2 regions of the Paenibacillus rhizolycopersici genome follow, and region 1 is predicted to be linked to the other one. Evidence: a T-box and tRNA genes for the amino acid it is inferred to sense, from the RefSeq annotation. Region 1 holds a T-box; the other holds one or more tRNA genes.
What was found. A T-box is a leader RNA that pairs with one kind of tRNA and senses whether it is charged. The one in region 1 lies ahead of IM700_RS16735 (valine--tRNA ligase), so its partner is inferred to be a tRNA-Val.
Positions count from the first base shown of each region.

Region 2: it encodes a tRNA-Val, which carries the amino acid that the T-box ahead of IM700_RS16735 (valine--tRNA ligase) is inferred to sense. The anticodon was not compared.

Region 1 is NZ_JADCNN020000017.1:27,211-31,634, forward strand. Features, by position in the region: gene IM700_RS16735 (valine--tRNA ligase) at 1-1,935, opposite strand, end outside; T-box leader at 2,052-2,310, opposite strand; gene IM700_RS16740 (LysM peptidoglycan-binding domain-containing protein) at 2,395-3,840, opposite strand; gene IM700_RS16745 (RluA family pseudouridine synthase) at 3,990-4,424, opposite strand, start outside.
Region 2 is NZ_JADCNN020000036.1:5,367-9,790, forward strand. Features, by position in the region: gene IM700_RS22210 (HAD family hydrolase) at 1-527, shown strand, start outside; gene IM700_RS22215 (DMT family transporter) at 550-873, shown strand; gene IM700_RS22220 (metallophosphoesterase family protein) at 878-1,759, shown strand; tRNA gene IM700_RS22225 (tRNA-Val) at 2,754-2,826, opposite strand; gene IM700_RS22230 (hypothetical protein) at 2,996-3,253, shown strand; gene IM700_RS22235 (GNAT family N-acetyltransferase) at 3,465-3,947, shown strand; gene IM700_RS22240 (DUF3892 domain-containing protein) at 4,019-4,258, shown strand; gene IM700_RS22245 (MBL fold metallo-hydrolase) at 4,321-4,424, opposite strand, start outside.

The DNA.
Region 1 (4,424 bases):
GGTTTCCCCGAATTCGTAAGCATCGATCAAGCGGGTAATTTCCTTGGCCGTCTCGTTCATCCGGTGCAAAATCCAGCGGTCGGACGTAGACAGATCACCGCTAATATCAATATCGGCATACTTCACGCCTTCCAGGTTCATCAAAGCGAAACGTGAAGCGTTCCAAATTTTGTTGGCGAAATTGCGAGCTTGCTCAACCCGTTCCCAGCGGAAGCGCAAATCCTGCCCCGGCGTATTGCTGGTAGACAGCATATAGCGCATCGCGTCCGTGCCGTATTTCTCGATGACCTCGAGCGGGTCAACGCCATTCCCCAGCGACTTGGACATTTTGCGTCCTTCGCTGTCGCGGACAAGGCCGTGCATCAGCACGTCTTTAAACGGCATTTCGCCGGTAAACTCCAGGGACTGGAAGATCATCCGGGCTACCCAGAAATAAATGATATCGTATCCCGTCACGAGCACGTCCGTCGGGAAGTACCGTTTGAATTCCTCGTTATTCTCATCCGGCCAACCCAGCGTAGAGAACGGCCAGAGGGCCGAGCTGAACCAGGTGTCGAGCACGTCTTCATCCTGTTTCAGATCATCACGCCCCAGCTTGGCGCGCGCTTCTTCCTCGCTGCGGGCAACAACCATCTCTCCGGTTGCCTCACAATACCAGGCCGGAATGCGATGGCCCCACCAGAGTTGGCGGGAAATACACCAATCACGTACGTTTTCGATCCAGTGCAAGTAGGTCTTCTCAAAACGGTCCGGCACGAAATTAACGCCTTTCCCGGATTGTTGCGCTTCGATCGCCGCTTCAGCGAGTGGCTTCATTTTGACGAACCACTGGGTGGACAAATACGGTTCAACAACCGCACCGGTCCGCTCGCTATGGCCGACCTGATGCAGGTGATCCTCGATTTTGATCAGAACGCCCATCTCCTGCAAATCCTTGACGATTTGCTTACGGCAATCGCTGCGGTCCAACCCTTGATATTTACCGGCTTCACCGTTCATCGTGCCGGTTTCATCCATGACGTTGATCTGCGGCAAATTATGGCGCAAACCTACTTCAAAGTCGTTCGGGTCATGCGCTGGAGTGATTTTCACAGCGCCGCTGCCGAATTCCTTCTCGACATATTCGTCAGCGATAATCGGTATTTCACGGTTAACGATCGGCAGACGTAACGTTTTGCCGACCAAATGACGGTACCGTTCATCCTCCGGATGAACAGCGACGGCGGTATCGCCCAGCATCGTTTCGGGACGCGTCGTCGCCACCGTGATATGGCCGCTCCCGTCGCTCAGCGGGTACTGAAGATGGTAGAGATGCCCATTGACTTCTTTGTATTCAACCTCGATATCGGAGAGGGCCGTGCGTGCTGCCGGATCCCAGTTGATAATATATTTCCCGCGGTAAATCAAGCCCTTCTCGTAGAGCTTAACGAAAACCTCGCGAACCGCTTGAGAAAGTCCCTCGTCCAACGTAAAACGCTCACGCGAGTAATCGAGGGAGAAGCCCATTTTAGCCCATTGCTCATGAATGGTGGCAGCATATTGGTCCTTCCACTCCCACACCTTCTCCAGGAACTTCTCACGGCCCAAGTCATACCGCGTTACGCCTTGCTCGCGTAGCTTCTGCTCCACCTTCGTTTGGGTCGCAATCCCCGCATGGTCAGAGCCAGGCAGCCACAACGCATCGTAACCTTGCATCCGCTTCGTGCGCGTCATAATGTCCTGCAATGTAAAATCGAGCGCATGCCCGATATGCAGCATCCCCGTTACGTTTGGCGGCGGGATCACGATCGTATACGGCTTGGCATCCGGCCGTTGTCCCGCTTTAAAGAACCCGCTCTCCAGCCAATAATGGTACCACTTTTGTTCCGCCGCTTTCGGATCGTACGTCGTCGGCATTTCTGCCGACAAGGCTTGTTGATCTTGATTTTCTGTCATCCTATTCAACCTCCGTTACAAATAAGCATAGCCTTGGCGATCCCAAGATAGTCGTCTGTTGTCGGCTTTGCGCCTTTATTCTTGATGTCTAAGAAAAACAAAAAAAGCCTTTCGTCTCAAAGGACGAAAGGCTTTACTTTCGCGGTACCACCTTTGTTTCGCACATCGGCATCCGGCCCTTCCGGAATCCGGCCCATGACATGCGACACTCATGCAGATAACGGCTGCTACCGGTCCGTTCTAACCATCGTAAAACGGCTCAAACGAACAACTCCCGGGCGACTTCGGCGAGCTACATGTCCTGCGGAAACTCTCAGCCGTGGGTTCCGCTCTCTGAAGGGTATGCTGCCTACTCTTCCCGTTCCAAGTCTTTGACATAGATCTTATTGATTGAATCTATATTATCATAACTTGGAAAGGAACGGGAGTCAATCATCCGCCTTTTTTCGCTGTCTAGTCTTAAGGAATGTACAAGATTTGCCCCTCATTGACCTGGTGCTCAGCGAGTCGGTTATACAACTGCAACTCCCGCGAGCTCAAGTGGTAGCGCTGAGCGATATCGTCTAGCGTTTCCTCGCGCTGCACGATGACCAGCCGTACTTTGCGGAAAGGAGTTTGATCTTCGTTGCTGATAAACAGGTTCTTCCACCGCAGTTCTTCGCCTTCTCCCTGTTCACTGCCGGCAATCGGAAGATCCGAAGCGTCCTCCAGTGCTTCCCGAGCTACCCTCGAGGATGAAGAGATCAACTTCGTTAACCCAAAACCTTCTCTTCCGCTCTCGTCAGCACTCTTTTTGGACCCAAGCGCGATCTTCATTTCTTTCTTCTCTTCCGGCTGATAATCCGCCTCGACCGCCGCTTCAGACTCATCGGCAACCTCACTTACCGCCTCGTTTGGGGTTGCAGGGACTTCCTCGCCTGTTTCGTACGCAACCCCAGAATCCGCAGCTTCCGCTTCTACGGACTCACTGGCACGTTCGGTCGCCTGGAAATCGTCCGTCGGGCGAACCTCATCCTTAAACCATATGTTGGCGTCCGATTCCTCCGCGTGATCCGCAAAGGCCTCCGCAGCGGAGCCAAAGTTCGCAACGGATTCCTTGTCCGCCCAAGGGTCGGACTCCTGAAATGCCGAAACGTCCTCGGTCCAGGAAAGAACCTCCTGCGGCTCGTCCGCACTTCGTTTTTGTGCATTCAGCACATCATCTGGAAACGCCTGCCACGAAGCAAATTGAGGTACATGCGGAACCTGTGAGTCTTGTTGCTCCAACTCGAACTCCAGTTCCGGTTCCGTTTCCGGCTCTTGCTCTTTGTCCGCATCCTCTCTTGCTAACGAATTCCAGGAGAACACCGGATCTTGACGCACCTCATCCGCTAGCAATGGCGCTGGGCTTAGTGCATCCCGTTCCGATTCCGGCTCCGTTTCGAGAGCCTCCAACTCTGCCGTGCCCGTATCCAAATCTGATACCAATTCCTCGCCTCGGATGGCGGGTACAACATGAGCCGTGGTAAATTCTCGATCCTTCCAGGCATCTTGTTCGGATAACAAGGAGGAGGTTTCAACTCCTTGAAGCGACAATACGCCCGTAATGTTCAAACTCCGCGAACTGAGTAGGTCAACATCGAAATTTTCAATTTCGACCGTGATATCCTCTAACCGGTTGACCCGACTTAGCGGTATCGTAATTTCTACGGGAATATAATGCGCAAGCTCCCGTGTCTCCCCTTCTCCCCGGTACAACCCCGACAACAGCAAATGGCCGCGCAGCGCGGCATACTCTTCCCCGGGAATCACCTGGATTTTCGGATAGAGCTCGATCTCCTCCAACTCTTCAATGCCGATCACATCTTCAGAAAGATGTATGCGCTCGTAAATATCAAACCTGAGACCATAGGATTGATCAGCCAACACGTTACCTCCCTTCAGCATATCCAAACGTGATTTAAAATCGATGAATCATGATCCAAATCATCCTCGTTTAATCTATATGCTTCAAAAAGGAGTGCATGCCAGCTTTTTGCCCACGCGCTAGACAAAGCCTTGCTGTTCAAGGGCGCTCATAAGCTAAAGCGATCTCGCAGACGGTTCATCGCCGGGGGCCATGGATCCTCAAGCTCCACGGCTTCTCCGGAGAGGGGATGCGGGAACGAAAGTCGCTCCCCATGCAGCGCCTGATGAGACAGCCACTTCGTATTGCCGCCATACAGCGCGTCACCTACGAGCGGATGTCCGGCTGCACTCAGATGGACGCGAATTTGATGCGTCCGCCCCGTCTCCAAAGTGAGCCGTACCAGACTTGCGTCGTGTTTCGGATAAACTTCCAGCCTCTCCAAGTGGGTTACAGCCGCTTTGCCGCCAGGAGAAACCCGGCGCCGCTGGTTATGATGCCGGTCCCGGCCGATCGGCTGGTCGATGACTTTGAGCTCAGGGCTGACGATCCCCTGTACGAACGCAATATAGGTACGGTCGATAGCCTTGCGACTCATCGCTTC
Region 2 (4,424 bases), on a different contig from region 1:
CGGTGGATGATCTGCTGACGCTGCTGGCAATGGAAGGTTACAAGGCAGGCCTCTCCTGGGCGGAAGCAAAGGTGCTGGCGGCGCAGAGTCGCGTGGCCGCGGACGAAGCACTTGAGGGTTCTCGCACGGCTCGGCTGCTGCCAGAAGTGCTGCCGTTCTTGGAGCAATGCGGTCAGGCGGGGCTCCGCCTTGGGATTGTCACCTCCGATGAAACGGCGGCGGCGGAGAAACATCTGGAATGGCTCGGGATTCGCCCCTATTTCTCCGTATGTGTTGGCGCGGATCGGGTGAACTGGGGGAAGCCTTTTCCGGACATGGTGGAGTTAGCTTGCCGTGAACTTGGTGTGGAGGCGGCTCGGGTAGCCGTCATTGGCGATACGGACGGCGATATGCAGATGGCTCGCTCCGCCGGGGCGGCTGCGGCCATCGCCTTGGATGAGGGTCATACGTCGGGGAAGGAGGGCTTCCCGTCGGCGGATGTCGTGATGACCAGTTATCGCGAGCTCCGGCTCGGGGAAGTTCGGTAATTCCGGAAAGGTGGAAGAAGAAATGGGTTGGTTATTCCTGGCTCTAGCCATCGTGCTGGAGTTGTCCGGCACGGTATCGATGAAGCTGTCGGATAGCTTTACCCGGTTGGTTCCCTCGGTACTGATGTTTCTTTTTTACGGGGCCAGTTTTACCTGCTTGAATTTTGCGCTGGGGTATATGAAGGTGAGCACCGTTTACGCGGTTTGGTCGGGAATCGGGATCGTGTTGATCTCTGTCGCGGGCGGAATTCTGTTTCAGGAGAAATTGTCGGTACCCTCGATCTTGTGGATCGGGGTGATCGTTCTCGGCGTCATCGGGTTGAATTTGAGCGGCGAGGGAGGTTAAAGAAATGGTGGATCGAAATGAGTTGCAGGTAGGGAAAGGTCAGCGGGACGAAGGGATTCTGCTAACTTTTCAGGTGATCACCGATACGCATGTCCGGACAGATGGGCAGCATACGCATAATGTTAACCTGGAACAGGCTTTACGGGATATCGCGGAAAATGGTGCCGGAAGCGCCGGAATCATGCATGCGGGAGACGTGACCGATCATGGATTCCCGGAGGAGTATGAAGCCTGGAACCGAATCTGGGAGCAGTTTGGTGGGACATTACCTCCGCTGTATGTGACGATGGGCAACCACGATGTCGCGTTGGGGAACTGGGAGGCGCGTTTGGGGCAGTTTTTGCGCGGTACCGGCACGGAGGGCATCTATCATGATCATTGGATTGACGGCTATCATTTCGTCTTCCTCGGAACGGAGGAGGGGCTGGAGTTATTTAGCTCCTTATCAGAAAAGCAGCTGGCCTGGTTGGACGATAAGCTGGGGGAGAGCGCTGCGGCGGACCGTCCAGTATTTGTATTCCTGCATCAGCCGCTAATGAACACGGTGGCCGGCTCTTATGAAGCACAACGCTGGTATGGCGTCGTGCAGGACGCCGAACTACTTGCCGTACTCGCCCGTTATCCGCAGGCGATCCTGTTCACGGGGCATACCCATTGGGAGTTGGATGCACCTAACACTTCTTTTGGCGTTCGAGGCGAAGGGCCGGCGATGTTCAATGCCGCTTCGGTTGCTTACCTGTGGACCGATGAAGACGAACACAAGGATGGCAGCCAAGGCTTCTACGTAGAGGTTTACCGCGACCATGTCCTCGTGCGTGGCCGGGACTTTACCCGCGGCGAATGGGTGGAGGCGGCGCAGTTTCGGGTGGATTACCCGCGAGGCTAGTAGAAGATCGGTCCGACGTGGAGACGAGCAGGACACTTTAATGGGAACGCGTGCCAGTTTTGGCGCGCGTTTTTGGCGTGCGGTGCAATGGCGAGCTAGAGCGATGCAACAAGCAACAAGCAACGCGCAACGAGCAGCGAGCCCGTTTGCTGTTTGCTGGTAGCGGTGCTGTGCTAACGGACACCAGAGCCGCTATTTGGGTTCTGATGTTGCCCTCCCCATTCTAACGGACCTCAGAGACCTTATTTGGGTGAATGGAGGTGAAATGATCGCCTAAAGGGTCAAATAAGGTCGCACCAGTCCGTTAGCCCGGGAAATCACCGGGAAATAAGCAAATAAGGTCCCTACGGTCCGTTAGAAGTTTGGGAGCAACGAAACGACTGGGACTTTGGAGATACCTGGATTAGGTCGAGGGGGTTGAAGAGCCGTGGAGTCGTTAGCCCTTTTGTTCTGACTATATAGGAAGCCCCCCCCCCCGCAATTCCACCGCTAAGCGGTAAAGGGGCGGTAAGTTATGGGCGAGTCATTATCCGCGACCACCCAACGCATAGAGCGAAGTTGCTCGCCGCATAATACGACTTACAGGAGGTGTATTGTGAGTTGAACAAGAAGAATGATGCGAAGCACAGCTCCAAGCAAGTAAAAAAGAAATTAGGGGATCCAAATCTGAATGCGGAATTTGCTGATGCAGATACCTCGAAAAAGACGAAGCAATAGAATGAGTATAAGACCACCAGGGCATAAGCCTCAGTGGTCTTTTTTCATATGTATCGAGGGGGAGTATAAGGATTGCCCACTTGTGGTTGCTGGTGATCCAGAGCGCCGATCAGGGAATATCTTGGCCGTCTGCCCGCTGGCTACAATCATATGGGGTCACGACGACGGAGACGCTCCCAAAAGAAACTCTTTGGACTATGAAATTCGTATCATAGGCCAATTCAGACCTAAGAAATAAAAATCCCCTGAAGCCTTACGCTTCAAGGGATTTTTGTGATGATCTGCAGTGGGCTCGAACCACTGACCCCCACCCTGTCAAGATGGTGCTCTCCCAGCTGAGCTAGCAGATCAAAATTATAGTGAAGACAAAATTTATCTTATCAGGCAGCAGGGTTCTTGTCAATACTTCCTTGAAGTATAAGGGGCCGGGACCCTGCCAACAATGGAGGAGGAGCGTAATTCCGGTCAGGATACGTATGACGTCAGAAACGCACCAAGCTTGGAAAGGAAGATGTTCAGATGCATCAAACCCACCGTAATCCCCATGACCACCATCATAACCCGTCACGACCCAACGGGACGAAACGGCCCTGGCCCCTATGGGTAGCCGTGGCGGGAGCCGTCCTCCTGCTGGCCTTAACCAGCGCTTGCCGTCTGGCACCCGACACGGAGACGATGAACCGGCAGGCTCGCGCCTTTCCCTGGCCGTTTGGGCCTTCGGTATCGGATGGCGTTTATTCACCGACGATTGTGGAGGACGTTTATTCTACGGAATAACAAGCTTTATTCCTCGTCCCACTTGCGGGAATAGCCTTTCTTCGTCACATAAAACATGGAGACGATCAACAAAACCGCGATCAGCACCGCAGCGGTTATCGTTATGCCCATGACCATAACCCTTATGCCAGCTCCTTTCAGCCGATATCCATTTAGAATAACTATACATGAAAATGATTTTTTTGTATAATGATGCAGTTTAAACAAACCAATGGACAAGGAATGCTGGGAGGGGAACGAAGTGTCGGCTGCAACAATCATTCACGTAGATAACGAGGAACAACTTCAAAGATGCCTGGACATCCGTAAAGAGGTGTTCGTCGAGGAACAGAAGGTCCCCATCGATTTGGAGATTGACGAATACGACAAGATCGATCCAGATGTGCATCATGTGCTGATCGAAATGGAAGGAGCCTATGCCGCGACGGGCAGGCTGATTTACTATAAAGACAATGCGGCCAAAATGCAGCGGATCGCCGTACGCCAAGAATTTCGCTCAAAGGGCGTGGGCAAAATCCTGCTGCTTGCCTTGGAGGAGCTGGCTCGGGAGCTGGGCCTCACAAAATCGGTCCTGGACGCACAGTGCCATGCCGAAGGGTTTTATGCCAAACTTGGTTATGAGACGATCTCGACCGAGCCCTTCGATGATGCCGGGATTCCACACGTCCGGATGGTCAAACCGTTGAAATCGTAATCATAATCATAGGTTTTGAGGTTTCGGGGCAAGCTAGGTCTAACTTGAATGAAGAGGAGATGAGCTAGCCGATGGCCCTGAATACCAGAGAAACGTTTATTGCCGTGCGAAAGAACGGAGACGGGGATTTGGAGGCGTTTAAAACGTCCAGCGGACGCGTGCTTGATTACCAGCAAGCCCTGCAGGAAGTTAAGGCCGGTGCGATCGCCGGCGTCAACGTGTTTAAGGGGCGGGACGGAGAAATGTATATCCGTGGCGATGCCGACGGAGACCCGTCCAATAACCTCGACAACTTGCCTGGTTTCGAATAACGTTGTTCCTAACCATAAACGAATGAACCCTGCGGGCGTAAATGCCCGCAGGGTTGTTTTCGTTACAGCGTATATACTTCATGTTGACGGAGGAACTCCATCTCCCCGATAGCCCCGAGGAACGTCTCCATTTCATCCCCATAATGCATCAGCAGGGTTTGGCTCT